One region of the Mucilaginibacter oryzagri genome, then DNA from elsewhere that is predicted to be linked to it. Evidence: riboswitches for the same ligand, from Rfam matches in the RefSeq annotation. Region 1 holds a riboswitch; the other holds the start of a gene.
What was found. Region 1 has a riboswitch for cobalamin ahead of PQ469_RS13465 (TonB-dependent receptor plug domain-containing protein). Riboswitches for the same ligand answer to the same signal wherever they lie in the genome.

Region 1 (4,407 bases):
TTTTTAAAGTAGTTATTGTAGATGGATAAGTGGCGAAATTTTGATCGGCCCTGTTACCGGTATACTTATAATTCACACCTATCAGGAAATTTGCACAGGCCTGGTATGAAACATTAGCACCAAAAGTATTTTTGGGCCTGCGGTATAAGTTAGCCGTTTGTTTGCCAGCTTCATCCGTTTGCTTGCCGGTTACATAGGCAAAGTAAGCTGATGCTGTTAGCTTGTTTGAATTGTATTTCAGTTCAGTTTCAAAGCCCTTATCTTTTTGAAAAGATCCATTTTTATAGAATGAACTATAAGGAGGCACAGATTCAGAGAAGAAATAAATTACATCTTTTGTATTGCGTTTATAAAATACGGTGTTAAATGACAATGCATTTTTTACGACCTCCCAATCAAATCCGGCCTCGTACGATGTAGTTGTTTCAGGCTTTAATTTACTATTTCCGTATTGAGAAGACAGCTGGTATAAAGATGGTGATTTAAAGGCCGAAGCAATAGTTCCGAACACTTTAAACTGATCTGCTAAATAAAGCGAAGGATTAATGGTATAGGTGAAGTTATCACCATATTTGCTGTGGTGATTGTACCTGCCGCCCAACTCCATGTGGAAGATATTTGATTTAAAAAATAACGACGTGTAAACACTGATAATGCTATTGTGGGCGGTATCATCGCTTATAACACTTGGACCAGGGTGGTAACCGGTTTGCTCAAACAAGCTGTATTGACTGGTATTGCTGTATTTATAACCGGCACCACTTGTAATATCAAAATAACTGCCCAAATTATAATTCAAAACAGCTTCCAAATTGCTTATGCGGCCGGTGTTTTTTGTTACCTGGTTGGTTTCATAATTATCGGGCGGCAGATTTTTAAAGTGGTTACGAACCGTGTTTTGGCTGGCATTAAACACCAATGTTCCTTTGGGTAACTTCACTTTAGCTCCTAAACCACCAAATATAAACGTATTGTTGTAGGTGTAGTTGTTATCGTTAGTAAAAGCGCCATACGGCAAATCGCCGGTGTTATAGCTGCCCTGGAAGTTACCATTCAGGCTGAATTTTTCCGAGATATATTGATTGATGTTTACGCTTGCCGAACGTTGGTGGAAACCATCTTTTTTAAATCCGGCTTTATTTGTAGTATCGGTAGCGGCCGCAAAACCCCTTGAATCTGTATTAGATAGGTTAACGGCAATACCGGTGTGATTTATTAAACCACTTAGCCCGGCCGATTCCTGGAAGGTATTATAACTTCCGCCCGTTAATTGCACATTACCTTTTAAGCCCTGTCCCTGCGGGTGTTTGGTGATGATGTTGATCACACCCGCCACAGCGTCTGATCCGTAAAGTGTCGATCCGCTTCCTTTTAATATTTCAATTCTTTCTACCTGGTTTAACGGGAAGGCGTTAAGATCATAACTACCATCAATTGAGCCAGCATTGTTAACGGGGAAACCATCTATCAATATCAAAGTATTACCCGATGAGGCGCCGCGTAAAAAAACTGATGTACTAATGCCGGGCGCGTTCTGGGCACCAGAGAAAGTTATCCCGGGGACGGTATTCAATAACTGGGGTAACGTTTTGCCTTGCGAACGGTTAATCTGCTCTGCCGATATTACGGTAACTACCCTACCTATATCGGTTAGTTTTTTTGGTGAGCGGGTGGCGGTGACAACCACATTATTTAATAACCGGGTGGTATCCTGCGCAAACACAGCAGTGCTGCATAAACCCACCTGTAATAATCCGAAAACAATTTTAAAGTACTTTTTTTTCATGTATTTGCTATAGCGTTAAATAATAATGCAGTTTAAATAGCACAACACAGACTGATAAAATGAAAACACACCACCCAAAGAAGAGCATTCACATTCAGGCTTCAATCCACGAAAGCTATGAATAATTTATAATGCTCTGGCAGGTCTTCTGACTTACTCCCCTTTCGTTCTGTCTTCCCTGAGCTAAGCGCAAGTGACTTTAATAGAATGAACTATGGTTATGGAGCTTACAGCTGCGGGACAGTTCCGGATTTACACCGTATTCCCTTTTAATCCTTTATGATATGCTATAAAGGAACCTAAAGCTCTGTAAAGGTAGGTTATGTACGGCAGATACGCAAGTTGTTTGAAAAGCCCGAGCTGGTTTAAAGCCATCCGTTTAGCCATCCCCATTTGTTTTTGGTATGGCTTTACCATAATTTTTGCGGATTTTTGGATCCAAGATTATGCGCTATTTTTTTCATATTGGTTATCATGGCACACAGTACAGCGGCTGGCAAAAACATGCCGGCGTTGCAAGTGTACAATCCGTTTTTGAAATAGCTTTAAGCCAAATATTAAAAACGCCCATAACTGTTAACGGCTGTGGCCGTACCGACGCGCAGGTGCATGCCAGCCAATTTTTTTTTCATATCGATTTAGCAAAGGAATGGGATTTCGATCTCTTTTTCCGCCTCAATAAAATACTGCCGGATGATATCGCGGTATTTGATATCATCCCGATGCAGGGCCTGCCCCACGCCCGGTTTGATGCTGTGCAGCGCTCATATGATTATTTTATTCATACTTATAAAGACCCTTTTTTAAGTGCTTTTAGCGCCTTATATCCCGAAACCAACCTCAACATTGATGAAATGAAAAAGGCTATAGCGCTGCTCCCGCGTTATAACGATTACCGCGCCTTTTGTAAAATGCCCGACAGGGTTGACCATACCATTTGCAACGTGAGCTCGGCAAGCCTTTTTGTTAGCAGTAACGGCGACAGGCTCCGGTTCAACATATCTGCTAACCGTTTTTTGAGCAAAATGATCAGGATCATTATCGGCCGCCTGCTGGAAATTGGCCGTGGCGAAATAAGTGTTGATGAATTTGAAAGTCACCTCATCAGCAAACAAACGCCAAAAATCATCATCCCAGCCTATCCCCAGGGACTATACCTGTCAAAAGTAACGTATCCTTACCTTGATATCCCCGCCAAACCAACGTTTACAGGCCTGCTCCAAAAGGATGAAAACCCTGTTTGGCAATCAATATAATACCTAAAGTATTCCCTGTCTTGGCTCTTGATTCTTGAATCTTGACTCTTTTCAAGGAAATTTAGGTAAATTCGCCCTCTTAAATACTTAATAAAGTTCTCAGATGGTGTGGTTTGAAAAATTGAAGCTGAAAAAACAGCTGGTTCGGTCGGTAAATGAAGCTGGTTTTACAAACCCTAAAGAACTGCAATTAAAAACCCTTTCAAGAATTGTAGGTGGCCAGGATATCATCGCCATTGGTTACGAAGGTAGCGGCAAAACTACCACCTATGTGCTTGGTGTATTAAACCGCTTTAATTATGCGCCCGAAGGCGTTCCGCGTGTATTGATCCTTGTACCCGATAAAGAGGACGTATTTGGGGTGATAGAACAATTTGACCGCCTGAACAAAAACAAATCAATAAAAATTGTTGGCTTGTACGTTGCTCCGGGTATTGAAGCCCAGATGGACGCCTTGGCCGACGGTGCCGATATAGTAGTAGCTACTCCCGACAGGGCACGCGCCATTTACCTGAAGCTCGCCCTTAACCTTAACAAGGTTGATATGTTTGTGGTTGATGATGCCGATGAAATGATAAAAAGAGGCATGCAGCTTCCTGTTGTAGAGCTGGCAAATAGCATTGGCAAAAGCCAGAAACTGGTATTTACCGAGGTAATGCACAGCAAACTGCAAAAGATGCTGGATCCTTTTATGAAAGATCCTGCTATTGTGGAGGTAGAAGCATTGGCAGAACAACCGTTAGAGACACATCCGCAATTTTTATATAACGTACCCAACTTCGGCACTAAATTAAACCTGCTCAATTTGTTTATGTACGATGAAGAGCTATTTACCAAAACCGTAGTTTTTGTAAATACACGTGCAACTGCCGATAAAGTTTATAAAAGCCTGCAAGCACGTTTACGCACTGCCGTGGCTTATTTAAATCCCCAGTTTTTTGATAGCCCGGGTTTTAAATCGATAGAAACATTTAAGGCTGATGAAGGCGCCAGGGTACTGTTGGTAGCTAATGAGCAGGAAGAAGCTTTTAGCCTGGCCGATATTCCTTTTATTATTCATTTTGACGTACCGGCAGAAAAAGAACTGTTTATTGATCGTGTAACCAACCATTACCCGGAAAGCCAGAACGAGACAATGGCCCTCACTTTTGCTACCGACCTGGAGCTTAGCCAGGTTAAGAAGATAGAGCAGGCCACCGGCAAAAAAATAGCCCTTGCCGAGTTACCCGAAGAGCTTATCATTGAAAAAGAAGTAAAAGCAAAAAAAGAACCTAAACCAAACCCCGATGCCCCTATAGTTGGCGCGGCTTTTCATGAAAAAAAGGCTGCCAATTCAAAAACTTATAACTTTAGCTCGGGCCAAAA
Region 2 (4,407 bases), 1.4 Mb from region 1:
AATATCCACAAATAAGTGATATCCGCTGCAAGGTTATAAATTGGGAGGAAGACATTGTAACAGTAGATATAAGTATACCATTTGGAATTGAAGATGAAAATGGAGAAACCGTTTTCCTGGTATATGCCAGGCAGATAGAATAATCCAGATTAATCAAAACACAACATGGAATTTCAATCAAAACAACAGGGCATAAAAAATAGTATATTGGGCTTGATAGGTTACATCGTTAGCATTCTTTTATGAGGCAAATTTTCCGGACAAGTTTTTTGATATTCATTCTATTACAGGCTTTTTTTACGCTTAAGATTAACACCGCCACCGCACAGTTACGCACTCCACCATTTGATGATGCCATCCTGATAAATTTACAGGAACACCGCACTCCGGCCCAAACCGGTTTTTTCCTGTTTATGAGCAATCACCTGGAATATGGCAATATTGGCGTACCTGCGGGCCTGCTGGTTGGCGGTATCATCGGTAATAATAAGGAGATGCGGCAAAATGCCCTGTACGTAGCCAGCAGCACAGCCATCTCTGCCGGGTTAACCCAACTGATCAAAATGCTGGTAAAGCGCCCGCGGCCATTTATCCAGAACATCAGTATCACGCCTGTTTACCGCCCCGGAAACTACTCTTTTCCATCGGGGCATAGTTCATCATCATTTGCCACAGCAACGGCTTTATCTGCCGCTTATCCAAAATGGTATGTGATAGTTCCCGCGTATCTATGGGCGGGCTCAACCGCGTATTCAAGGATGTACCTGGGGGTACATTACCCTACAGATGTAGCAACGGGTGCGGGACTGGGAGCTGCGAGCGCGTTGCCGATGTTGTTTTTGAAGAAGTGAGTGTTTTTGGCTATTTTTTAATTTAATCACCCCCATTACAAGATATTTGTTTATTTTAGGGTAAAATATTACTAAATCTTATCATGACATTCTCTTTAGCAAAACTAAAACCTGCTTATTTATTTCTGTTTTTTCTGTCGCTGGTTATCGTAAGTTGTTCAAAAAAAGGCTCGGATCCGGCTCCGCCTGTTGATAATACTCCAAAAGTTACAGCGCTAAGCGTAACGACTGGCATATATAATACCGAAGTAATTATTACCGGTAACAACTTTAGTTCCACAGCAGCAAACAATCAAGTATTTTTTAACGGCAAAGCAGCAACTATAACTGCTGCAACGGCAACAAAGCTTACTGTAAAAGTTCCGTTAGCTGCCGGTACAGGCCCGGTAAGTGTTAAAGTTAGTGGTAGCACCGAGGTTACCGGCCCCACTTTTACTTATCAGCAATCATGGGTGGTAAGCACTTTTGCAGGCACTGGTGCAAAAAGTTATAAAGATGGCACCATAACAACAGCCGAATTTAATTTCCCAACGGGATTAGCTTTCGACGGATCCGGAAACTTATTTGTTTCTGAAGAAGGAAACGATGATATCAGAAAGATAACACCGGATGGAATTGTAAGTACTATTGCGGGAAACAGAACCGAAGGACATGATAACGGGAACGGGACTGCGGCAAGTTTCTGGAATCCAGAGGGGTTAACTGTTGATAATGCCGGTAATATCTATGTAGCCGATTATGCAAACAATATCATCAGGAAAATAGATCCATCTAAAAATGTCACTACCTTTGCCGGGCAAAGAGCCATCGGCTTTAAAAACGGGCAAGGTATCGCAGCAAGTTTTGCCGGCCCTACAGATATTAAAATAGACGCTTCGGGCTTCCTTTACGTTTCTGATTTAACCAATGAGGCGATCAGGAAAATAACTCCGGACGGTTTGGTAAGTACATACGCAGACATAAAAGCGCCTATCAACAGCAATACATTTAATTTTCCGTCAGGTATCGCGTTTGACACCCAAAATAATCTTTATGTAACAACCTTTAGTTTCAAGGTTCAAAAAATAACCCCGGGAGGTGTTATATCTACTTTGGCCGGCAGCGGTGTGAGGGGAACCACCGATGGCCCTGCTGGCAGTGCGAGCTTTTACGAAACGTTTTTGGCGGCAACAGACAAGGATGGCAATGTTTATGTAACAGATAGCAACTTGATCAGGAAAATTACCCCAGACGGGAAAGTAACTACCCTTGCCGGAATTGAAGCACAGACTGGAGCAACAGATGGCTCGTCAGCTACCGCAACGTTTAACCATCCTATTGGTATCGCGGTTGATAAAAATGGAAATATATTTGTGGCGGACACACAAAATAATATTATCCGCAAAATGATTTTTGAGTAATTTATGATTTTTTTGAAACATGTAAACCCAGCTATAACCGGGTTTACATGTTTTCGAACGTAAAGATTACATGGCTATGAAATTTCTGCATCCAAAAGCGGAGGCTTAACTTTCTATGTGTTCAAACAATGCCCCCAATCAAGGGAACGCCTATAATTCATTATTTATTCTCAATCTTAAACTTGAACATTCCTCAAAGCTCAAGCATCTTCAAATCCTCAAATTTTCAAATTCTAAAAATCTTCTCCACATTTTTTCCCATCTTCGTCCCCAATAAAGTTCTTTACTTTTTTTCTGCAGAGTGGTTCCCGGTGTTTAAAGCACAGGGATTAATAAGGAACCGTGTGTAAATCACGGGCTGTCGCGCAACTGTAAGTAACACAAAAGGTTGTTGCCTTTAACAAAGTCCATTGTTCGCCCCGCGCGAATGAGAAGGACGGCAACAATGTTACAAGCCAGGATACTTGCCCCTATGTAAAAGACAATGCTTTCGCGCAATGAAGCAGTAGTCGAAGAAAAAAGAATGACGTACATGGCCATTATATGCCCGTATGTTATGCTTTTGTCTTTTATTACCATTTACTCCGAAAGCATACCGAAAACCGTAAGGAGCATTAAGTCAACTTAATGTTTAACCAAAAACGTTTTAGCGTATGCTCAAAAACAATCTCGGGTACCCACGTGTAGGTGCCCACCGTGAACTCAAAAAGGCCAGCGAACAATACTGGGCCGGTAAAATTACCCGCAACGATTTGTTTGCCGCTGCCCGGCAAATTCGCCTGCAAAACTGGCAAACCCAGGTTGATGCCGGTATCGACCTGATCCCCTGTAACGATTTCAGCTTTTACGACCAGGTATTGGATACCTCGCTCATGCTGGGCAACATCCCCGAACGGTACACACCCGTATTAACCCAAAACAAGGCCAATACCGAAATTGACCTGTATTTTGCGATGGCCCGCGGTTATCAAAAAGATGGACTGGATGTTACAGCCATGGAAATGACCAAATGGTTTGATACCAACTACCATTACATTGTGCCAGAGTTTGTACAAAATCAGCAGTTTAAACTATTTAGCGAAAAAGTGTTTGACGAGTTTATCCTGGCCAAACAACACACCGGCAACATACCAAAACCGGTATTGGTTGGCCCGGTAACCTACCTTTTATTAGGTAAAGAAAAACAACCCGGTTTTGATAAGATAGACCTGATCAAAAAACTGGTGCCGGTTTACGTCGAAGTGTTAAAAAGATTAGCAAGTTATGGTGCTGTTTGGGTACAGCTTGATGAGCCCTTCCTGTCGCTTGACCTTACTGACAAAGAGAAAGCCGCTTATGCTTATGCCTACATGGAGATAAGCAAGCAATGCCCGGGCATTAAAGTATTGCTTACTACCTATTTTGAGAGCCTGCACGAAAACACCGAACTGGCCGTAACCTTGCCGGTAAGCGCCATTCATGTAGATTTGGTTCGCGCTCCCGATCAGTTGTACAAAGTGCTCACTGTTTTGCCCGATAGCCTGAGTTTATCGTTAGGTGTAGTTGATGGCCGTAACATCTGGAAAAACGATTACGTACGCTCGTTAACCCACATTAAAAAAGCCATTGCCGTATTGGGCACCGATAGGGTGATGATAGCGCCAAGCTGCTCGTTGCTGCATACCCCGTTCGACCTGGAGCTGGAAACCGCCATCATTCCCGAGATAAAAAACTGGATGGCCTTTGCCAAACAGAAACTGAACGAAATAAATGAATTGGCGCAAATCATCGGCGGCAACAATGAATTACTGCAAGAAAACCTGCGTGCCCTCACCAGCCGCAGCCTTTCAAAACTCATTCATAAGCAGGATATCAAACAACGCGTGGCAGCCATAACTGATGCCGATGCGCAACGTGAAAGCGGATTCATCACCCGCCAAAAAATTCAGCAGCAACGCTTTAAATTACCACTGTACCCTACAACTACCATAGGATCGTTCCCGCAAACTGATGATATCCGCTCGTTAAGGGCAAGGCTTAAAAAAGGAGAGCTAACCGAAGCTCAATATGATGCCGAGATAGAAAAAGCCACCGTTGACGCCATCCGCTGGCAGGAAAAGATAGGCCTGGACGTGTTAGTTCATGGTGAATTTGAACGTAACGACATGGTTGAATAC

Region 2: linked by a shared signal. The riboswitch ahead of metE (5-methyltetrahydropteroyltriglutamate--homocysteine S-methyltransferase) and the one ahead of PQ469_RS13465 (TonB-dependent receptor plug domain-containing protein) in region 1 are both predicted to bind cobalamin.

The regions. Positions count from the first base shown of each region.
Region 1 covers NZ_CP117883.1:3,200,169-3,204,575, forward strand. The annotation lists gene PQ469_RS13465 (TonB-dependent receptor plug domain-containing protein) at 1-1,786, opposite strand, end outside; cobalamin riboswitch at 1,908-2,105, opposite strand; gene PQ469_RS13470 (tRNA pseudouridine synthase A) at 2,233-3,042, shown strand; gene PQ469_RS13475 (DEAD/DEAH box helicase) at 3,146-4,407, shown strand, end outside.
Region 2 covers NZ_CP117883.1:1,836,375-1,840,781, reverse strand. The annotation lists gene PQ469_RS08105 (hypothetical protein) at 1-143, shown strand, start outside; gene PQ469_RS08100 (phosphatase PAP2 family protein) at 243-851, shown strand; gene PQ469_RS08095 (IPT/TIG domain-containing protein) at 935-2,251, shown strand; cobalamin riboswitch at 2,537-2,737, shown strand; gene metE (5-methyltetrahydropteroyltriglutamate--homocysteine S-methyltransferase) at 2,905-4,407, shown strand, end outside.